DNA from 2 places in the Thalassobacter sp. HA4-2 genome. Region 1 is predicted to be linked to the other one. Evidence: riboswitches for the same ligand, from Rfam matches in the RefSeq annotation. Region 1 holds a riboswitch; the other holds the start of a gene.
What was found. Region 1 has a riboswitch for cobalamin ahead of ACZ1G0_RS13780 (energy-coupling factor ABC transporter permease). Riboswitches for the same ligand answer to the same signal wherever they lie in the genome.
Positions count from the first base shown of each region.

Region 2: linked by a shared signal. The riboswitch ahead of ACZ1G0_RS11775 (DUF1636 family protein) and the one ahead of ACZ1G0_RS13780 (energy-coupling factor ABC transporter permease) in region 1 are both predicted to bind cobalamin.

Region 1 is NZ_JBVFUK010000001.1:2,734,937-2,739,130, forward strand. Features, by position in the region: partial or broken gene smc (chromosome segregation protein SMC) at 1-1,960, opposite strand, end outside; cobalamin riboswitch at 2,144-2,356, shown strand; gene ACZ1G0_RS13780 (energy-coupling factor ABC transporter permease) at 2,394-3,071, shown strand; gene cobW (cobalamin biosynthesis protein CobW) at 3,139-4,194, shown strand, end outside.
Region 2 is NZ_JBVFUK010000001.1:2,357,800-2,361,993, forward strand. Features, by position in the region: gene ACZ1G0_RS11755 (DUF2948 family protein) at 1-415, opposite strand, end outside; partial or broken gene murA (UDP-N-acetylglucosamine 1-carboxyvinyltransferase) at 408-1,677, opposite strand; gene ACZ1G0_RS11765 (hypothetical protein) at 1,670-1,825, opposite strand; tRNA gene ACZ1G0_RS11770 (tRNA-Thr) at 1,916-1,990, shown strand; cobalamin riboswitch at 2,078-2,291, shown strand; gene ACZ1G0_RS11775 (DUF1636 family protein) at 2,410-2,805, shown strand; gene ACZ1G0_RS11780 (ABC transporter ATP-binding protein) at 2,802-3,599, shown strand; partial or broken gene ACZ1G0_RS11785 (ABC transporter substrate-binding protein) at 3,596-4,194, shown strand, end outside.

The sequences.
Region 1 (4,194 bases):
GCGCCTTCGGCCAATTGCTCTGCCTCTTCCAACTCTTGGCGCAGGCGTTGCAAGCGGTTCACCTGTTGCAAACGCAGCGCGGCGGTAGAGGGCGTGGATTCCGCCGAGGCCCGCAAGCCGTCCCACCGCCACAGGTCGCCATCGTGGCTGACCAGCCGCTGGCCCGGGCGCAGGTTGGGCTGCATCTGGGCGGCTTCGTCCGGGTCCACAAGGCCGATCTGGGACAACCGCCGCGTCAGGACCGAGGGCGCTGTGACATAGGCCGCCAAGGGCTCCGCCCCTTCGGGCAGGGGTTGCACGGTGCCATAGGGGGGCAGTTGCGCCCAACCGGTGTCGTCGTTGGTTTCCGGCGCGGACAGGTCGTCAGAGAGCGCCGCCCCCAAGGCCGCCTCGTAGCCCGGGGCGACTTGGATCCGGTCCAGCACCGGTTCCGCCTCGCTGCTGTCGCGGGCCATCAGTTTGGCCAGCGCCGTGACCTCGGCGCGCAATGTGTTCGCAGACCCTTCGGCATCGGACCGGGACGCGCGGGCGGTGCTTTCGCGGTCTTGGGTTTCGAACCGGGCGGCCTCTGCGGCTTGCAGCGTCTGTTCTGCGTCAGACGCAACGCGGGCCGCGTTGGCCTGATCTGCATGGGCGGCAGACAGGGCGGCGTTGGCGGTATCCAGAGCGGCCTCTGCCTCGGCCACGGCGGCTTTGGCGCGCGCCTCCTCCGCTTCGATCTTTTGGACGCGCGCGCGGCTGTCCGCGACCAAACGGGACACCGATTGATGACGCGCGGACAGGCGGGCCATGTCTTCGGTCAGGCGGGCCAGGGCCTCCTCCCGCTCGGCCAGAACTTCAGCTGCGGCGTGGGCTTCCTTGGTCGCGGCCTCCAGGGCGGGGCCGTGGCCTTCATCCGCCTTGGCCAATTCCTGCGCTTCCCAGTCTAGCCGGTCGATGGTCTCGCCCGCGTCCTTGTTCAGGGCCTGTTCCCGCTCGGCGTCCTTGTCCAGCTGGTCGATCCGACGCAGCAGGGTCTCGATCCGGTCGGCGGCGCGGGCTTCTTCGGCGGAAAGGGTGTCCCGTTCCACCACCAGCCGTTGCAGGATGGCGGCGGCCACCGCCTCCTCCTCGCGCAGGGGGGCAGGGCCGCATCAGCGTCTTCGCGGCCCTTTGTGGCCTCGCGCGCGGCGGTCTCGGCCCGGGCGGCCTGGGTCGTCTTTTCGGTCAGGGCCTGTTGCGCGGTCAGGCGCGCGGCGTCCGCCTCTTGCCAACGACGGTAGAACAGCATCCCTTCGGCAGACCGCAACTGCGTCCCGATCTCGCGGTAACGGGTGGCTTGGCGCGCCTGCCGGGCCAGCGTCGTCAGCTGCGCCGCCAACTGTTCCAGCACGTCGTCCACGCGGGTCAGATTCGTCTCTGCCGCCTTCAGCTTCAACTCCGCTTCGTGGCGGCGTTGGTACAGGCCGCTGATGCCCGCGGCTTCCTCCAAGACGCGGCGGCGTTTTTGCGGTTTGGCGTTGATCAACTCACTGATCTGCCCCTGCCGGACCAGCGCGGGCGAATGCGCGCCTGTCGAGGCATCGGCAAACAGCATCTGCACATCCCGCGCCCGCACGTCCTTGCCCGACACCTTGTAGGCGGACCCTGCGTCGCGGGTGATCCGGCGGATGATGTCCAGAGTGTCGTCATGGTTAAAGGCCGCCGGGGCCAGCCGGTCCGCATTGTCCAGATGCAGGGACACCTCGGCAAAGTTGCGCGCGGGCCGCGTGCTGGCACCCGCAAAGATCACGTCCTCCATCCCGCCGCCGCGCATGGCCGTGGGGCGGTTTTCGCCCATGACCCACCGCAGCGCTTCCAGCAGGTTGGACTTGCCACACCCGTTCGGCCCCACAACCCCCGTCAGCCCGTCCGCGATCACCAGATCGGTCGGGTCCACAAAGCTTTTGAAGCCATTGAGGCGCAGGCGGGAAAAACGCAAAATTTCGACTCGCTTGTAGTTGCGCCTAAGTTTCGGCTCGGGCTTCGGGGCGAGTCAATCGCGCACCCCCGGATATGGCCGAAATGCGCGGGTTATCCACAATATATGGGCCTTCCTCAGCCGTGATGGCGCAAACACTCCGCCATGCGCGGCTTTGGTACTTGACCTGTCGATCCGCCCGCGCCCAGATGGCGCCTGCAAGGTTCCCGATGCGCAAAGCGCCAACGGATCAAATGGGAATGTGGTGCGAGTGACCCAATCAGGGGCCCAATGCCACAGCCGCCCCCGCGACTGTAAGCGGAGAGCAACGGCCATCATGCCACTGGGGTTCCCCCGGGAAGGCGGCCCGCGCCACGACCCGCAAGCCAGGAGACCAGCCCTGCGATCAACCAACCCTCCTGTCGGGTGTGACGGGATAATGAAGGAAGACACTATGCATATCGAACCCGGCGTCGTGGACGGCGCCAAAATGACACTCGCCGTGGCGACAGCCGCCGGTGTGGGCGCCTACACCGTGAAACTTGCCCTCGACAGCCTGCGCGAGCGGGGGGCCATATCCCTGCTGGTGCGCAGCGTGCTTGCGACACTTGCCGTCTTTGTGTTCTTCGAAGTGCTGCCCCATTTCGCCGTTGGTATCTCGGAGGTGCATTTCATCCTTGGCACCACGTTGCTTTTGCTGCTGGGCACGGCACCTGCGGCCATCGGGCTGGCGGCGGGGCTTGCCCTTCAGGGCGTGCTGTTCGCGCCCAGTGACGTACCGATGTACTTTGTCAACGTCACAACCCTGCTGGTGCCCCTGTTTGCCATCCACGCCTTGGCGCGGCGGGTTGTCCCCACGGGGACGGCCTATGTCGACCTGACCTATGTGCAGGCCCTGAAGCTGTCGACCGCCTATCAGGGCGGTGTCGTGGCTTGGGTGGCCTTCTGGGCATTTTATGGCCAGGGCTTTGGCGCGGAAAACATGGCCGCCGTCGTGTCGTTTGGCGCGGCCTACATGCTGGTGGTGCTGATTGAACCGCTGGCCGATCTGGCGGTTTTGTGGGGCGCGAAACGCTTGCGCGGGCTGGATGGATCGGGCGCGGTCAATCCACGGCTTTACACTGCCGCCTAACCCTTCCAAACAATGACCAACCGGACGGCCCTTGAGGGGGCCGTCCCCTTTCATGTGGAGTTGACAGATGCCCGCCAAGATCCCCGCCACCGTCGTCACAGGTTTTCTGGGCGCCGGCAAAACCACCCTGATCCGCCACCTTTTGCAGAATGCCGAAGGCAAGCGGATCGCGCTGATCATCAATGAATTCGGCGATCTGGGTGTGGATGGTGATATCCTCAAGGGCTGCGGGATCGAGACCTGCACCGAGGAGGATGTAATGGAGCTGTCGAACGGCTGCATCTGCTGCACCGTGGCCGATGACTTCATCCCGACGATGGAAAAGCTGCTGGATCGCGACACGCCCCCCGACCATATCGTGATCGAGACCAGTGGGCTGGCCCTGCCGCAACCGTTGGTGCGCGCCTTTAACTGGCCCGGCATTTCCACCCGTGTGACCGTCGATGGCGTGGTGACGGTGGTGGACGGCAAGGCCGTGACCGAGGGCCGCTTTGCCCACAACGTCGCCGCCGTGGACGCCCAGCGTGCCCAGGATGAAAACCTCGACCACGAGACGCCCCTGTCGGAACTGTTCGAGGATCAGGTGGCCTGCGCCGATATGATCGTCGTCAACAAGGCCGACCTGCTGGGCGCAGAAGAGGCCGAGGCGCTGGTGGGCAAATTGAAGACCGAGGCCCGCGACGGTGTGCAAGTGGTCAAGGCCACCATGGGTGCCCTGCCGGCGGCCGTTCTGCTGGGCCAAGGTGTGGGGGCCGAGGGCGATCTGGATGCCCGCCACGAGGTGCACCATCACCACCATCACGATGACGCGGATGACCATCACAATGACCATGATCACCACCATGAACACGAACACGGCCACGATGAGTTTGAATCGTTCGTTGTCACCCTGCCCGAGGTCAGCGACCCGGCGGCTTTCGCGGGTAAGCTGGCGGACATCATCCGCGCCCACGATATCCTGCGCCTCAAGGGTTTTGCGGCCGTCACCGGCAAACCCATGCGCCTTACGATCCAAGCGGTTGGTCCGCGCGTGGACAGCTACTTTGACCAGCCCCTGACCGGCGCCCGTGAAACCCGCCTTGTGGTGATCGGGCAAGCGGGGCTGGACCGCGCCGCCATCGAG
Region 2 (4,194 bases), 380 kb from region 1:
AAGGCCGCGTGACGTCGCGCAAGGACACCTCCAGACACTCTACCTCCAGCGCCAGGGCCCCGTCCCCGGCAAAGGTGATCTCGATCCGGCCCGTGCCATCGGCCCCCGGGGTCCAGGCCATGGACAGGATCGACAGGATGGTGTCGGCGTCCCGGGATATGCCCTGACTTGCGACCTTCATCACGTCCTCAAAGGCCAGAACCGCCTGCACCCGCTGGACCGTGCGATCTGCGTTTTCCCAGCGAAAACGGTTGACCAGCAGGGCAAAGCGCCGCGCGCGGGCGTCCCATGTCATCTCTGACCCGGGCAGCACCGCGTCTTGGATCAGGGCCGATATGGCCGCCAAATCCTCTGGGTCCCGCGCGATCAGGCGCAGGGGCGCCTCGTCGGCATCCTCGAAACGCGCGTCACTCACCGCTGACCCTTTCGATGGTGGCCCCGACACCGCCCAGCTTGCGCACCACGTGTTCATAGCCGCGATCCAGGTGGTAGACCCGGCTGACCCGTGTCTCGCCCTGCGCCGCCAAACCGGCCAGGATCAAAGAGACAGAGGCGCGCAGGTCCGTGGCCATCACGGGCGCGCCTTTCAAACGCTCCACCCCGGTGACCTTGGCCGTGCCGCCTTGGACGTCAATCTTGGCGCCCATGCGGATCAGCTCGGGCGCGTGCATGAACCGATTCTCGAAGATCTTTTCCTCCAGCACCGACACACCCTCGGCCGTGCACAGCAGCGCCATCATCTGGGCCTGCAAATCCGTGGGAAAGCCCGGGAAGGGTTCGGTCACCACGTCCACGGCACGGATGCGGTCGCCGGTGCGGCGCACGGTCAGCCCCTCGGCGGTTTGGGTGATCTCGACGCCCGCGGCCTCCAGCTTTTGGCAAAACGCCTCCAGCAGGTCGCGCCGCCCGCCGGGCAGGGTCACCTGCCCGCCCGCAATCACCGGGGCCAGCATGTAGGTGCCCAACTCGATCCGGTCCGTGACCACCGGGTGGGTGGCCCCGCCCAGACGATCCACGCCTTCAATGGTCAGAGTAGACGTGCCGTCCCCGTCAATCTGCGCCCCCATGCGGCGCAGACATTCCACAAGGTCGGTGATCTCCGGCTCGCGCGCGGCGTTGGTGATCACGGTCGTGCCCTTGGCCAGAACCGCCGCCAGCAGGGCGTTTTCCGTCGCCCCGACCGAGACGAGGGGGAAGTCGATCTTGCCGCCCTTCAACCGCCCCCCGGAGCCTTGGCGTGGACGTAGCCGTCGCGCAATTCCAGATCCGCGCCCAACGCCTCCAGGGCTTGCAGGTGCAAATCCACCGGACGCGCGCCGATGGCGCACCCGCCCGGCAAGGACACAATAGCATGGCCAAAACGCGCCAGCAGCGGGCCCAGCACAAGAATCGAGGCGCGCATCTTGCGCACAATTTCATAATCCGCCGTGTGGTTGTGGATGTCGTGGGACGACATGGCCAGAACCTGACCATCGGCCAGACTGGACACCTCGGCGCCCAAGGACTGCAACAGGGTGGTCATCGTGCGGATGTCCGACAGGCGCGGGGCGTTGGTCAGGGTCAACGGCGCGTCGCTGAGCAAGGTCGCAGGCATCAGCGTCAGACACGCGTTCTTGGCCCCCGCAATCGCGATCGACCCGTTCAGTGCGGCCCCCCCGTGACGTGAATGCTATCCATCTTTACTGTCCTTTTGTGCCTCGGCCCCGCCTTTACGCGCCCGCTGTTGCGCCTTGCGTTTGGCCATATTGGCCTTGAGCGCGGCCTTCAGCCGGTCTTCGCGGGCGCCCGGTGCGGATTTCGCGGGTTTGGGTGTTTTGTCTGTCATCGTGGGGGCGGTGTAGCCTGCTATGCAAAAAGCGTCCAGATAGGCCTTGCGGCCTTTCTCAATCCGGTCTAATCCCCGCTCACGCAGCGGGCTGCTGTAGCTCAGAGGTAGAGCACTCCCTTGGTAAGGGAGAGGTCGAGAGTTCGATTCTCTCCAGCAGCACCACTCTTCCCCCTTTGCACTCAATCGCGGATCCTCGGTTACAAAGGGTCACGGCCTGTGCGGTTTGGCTTGACCCCCGGGCCCCAGTGTTCTTTTACTTTGCGCGATGGTTCTCGGGTGCCAAAGGCCGATGAGATGAAAAGGGAACACGGTGAGGAGGAGCCAACGCGCGCCGAATCCGTGACTGCCCCCGCAACTGTGAGCGGTGAGCGATTTCGCACAAGCCACTGGCCCCAAGGGTCGGGAAGGCGCGGAAAAGCCCAGACCCGCAAGTCAGGAGACCTGCCATCACCGCGGCCCTCGGCCAGCGGCCCTTTAACTTTGACAGGCGGGGTGCCTGGTCAGGAGCATATGATGGCACAGCGGAACCTTTCGCCGCGACATGGTTCTTTGCACACCCGCCCTTTTCGGCGGGGTGACCGATGGAACACAGAATCACAATTTGCACGTCCTGCAAACACAAGGGCAGCCAGTGCCGCCCGGGCTATGCGCTGATCGAGCGGTTGCGCCGCGCCATTGCGGCGGCGGGCGACAGTGTCACCGACACCTTCGAGGTGTCGGGGGTGGCCTGCATGGCGGGCTGCGACCGGCCCTGCACCGTGGCCTATCACGGCACGCAAAAGGCGACCTATCTGTTCGGGGACATTGATCCCGACACGGATATCGAGGACCTGCTGACCTTTGCGCGCGACTACGCCGCGCTTGAGGACGGGTGGTGTTCGTCCGTGGACCGGCCGGGCAAGCTGCGCACCGCGACGCTGGCCCGGGTCCCCTCGGCCATGATCGCCATAGAGGCCACAAAGGCGCGCGCATCATGACCGCCGCCCTACAGGTGCGCGACCTGTCCTGGGGGCCGAACCCGCGCGCAGTACCCCTGCTGCACCCGGTCAGCTTTGATCTGGCGGCGGGGCGGGTACTGGGCATCGTTGGCCCAAACGGGGCGGGCAAGACGACCCTGCTGCGCATGCTCTACCGTTACCACAAACCCGCCACCGGGCAGGTGTGCATCGACGGGGCCGACATCTGGTCCCTGCCCGCCCGCGACGTGGCCCGGCGCGTGGCGGCGGTGTTGCAGGAACAGCCCAGCGATTTCGCCCTGACCGTGCGAGAGATCGTGTCGCTTGGCCGCACGCCCCACCGCAAGGGCTTTGGCGGGACGGACGGGGCGCGGGACCGGGACGTCATCGACGCGGCCCTGCAGCGGCTGGACCTGACAGGCTTTGCCCACCGTCACCTGTCCACCCTTTCGGGCGGAGAGCGTCAGCGGGTCATGGTCGCCCGGGCGCTGGCCCAGGAACCGGGCCTGTTGATTCTGGACGAGCCGACAAACCACCTCGACATCCGCCACCAGTTGGAGGTGCTGGACCTGATCCGTAAGCTACCGCTTACGATTGTCACCTCTTTGCACGACCTGAACCTTGCCTCGGACGTCTGCGACGACCTGCTGCTGCTCAAGGACGGGCACTGTCAGGGCTACGGCGCGCCTGCGGACGTGCTGTGCGCCCGCACCGTCGCCCATGCCTTTCGCGTGGAGACGCGACGCCACCAACTGGCCCCCACGGGGACCGATCACATGACCTTCCACCTACCTCACGAAAGACCACACCCATGAAGACACCGCTCCTTGCAACGGCCCTCATGCTGACCACCACCGCCGCCTTTGGCCAAACCACCGTGCAAAGCTGCGACCGCACCGTCACCTTCGACGCGCCCCCACAGCGCGCGATCTCGAACGACGTGAACCTGACTGAGATGATGCTCGTCCTGGGCTTGGCCGACCGGATGGTGGGATACACGGGTATTTCGGGCTGGCACAAACTGGACGAGACGATCCGCGCCGGGGTCCAAGCCCTGCCTGAGTTGTCCGCGAAATATCCCAGCAAAGAGGTGATCGTGGGCGCGGACGCAGACTTTTTCTTTGCGGGCTGGAACTACGGCATGAAGGTGGGCGGCGAAGTCACGCCCGAAACCCTGGCCCCCTTTGGCGTACAGGTCTACGAGCTGACCGAAAGCTGCACCCACATCATGGACAAGGACAAGGCCAGCATCGAGGACATGTACACCGACCTTTCCAACCTCGGCCAGATCTTTGGCGTTGCGGACAAAGCCACCGCGCTGATTGACGGCTACAAGGCGGACCTTGCGGCCTTCAGCGCGACCCTCGACACCGGCACCCCCCGCGCGTCTTTGTCTATGACAGCGGCGAG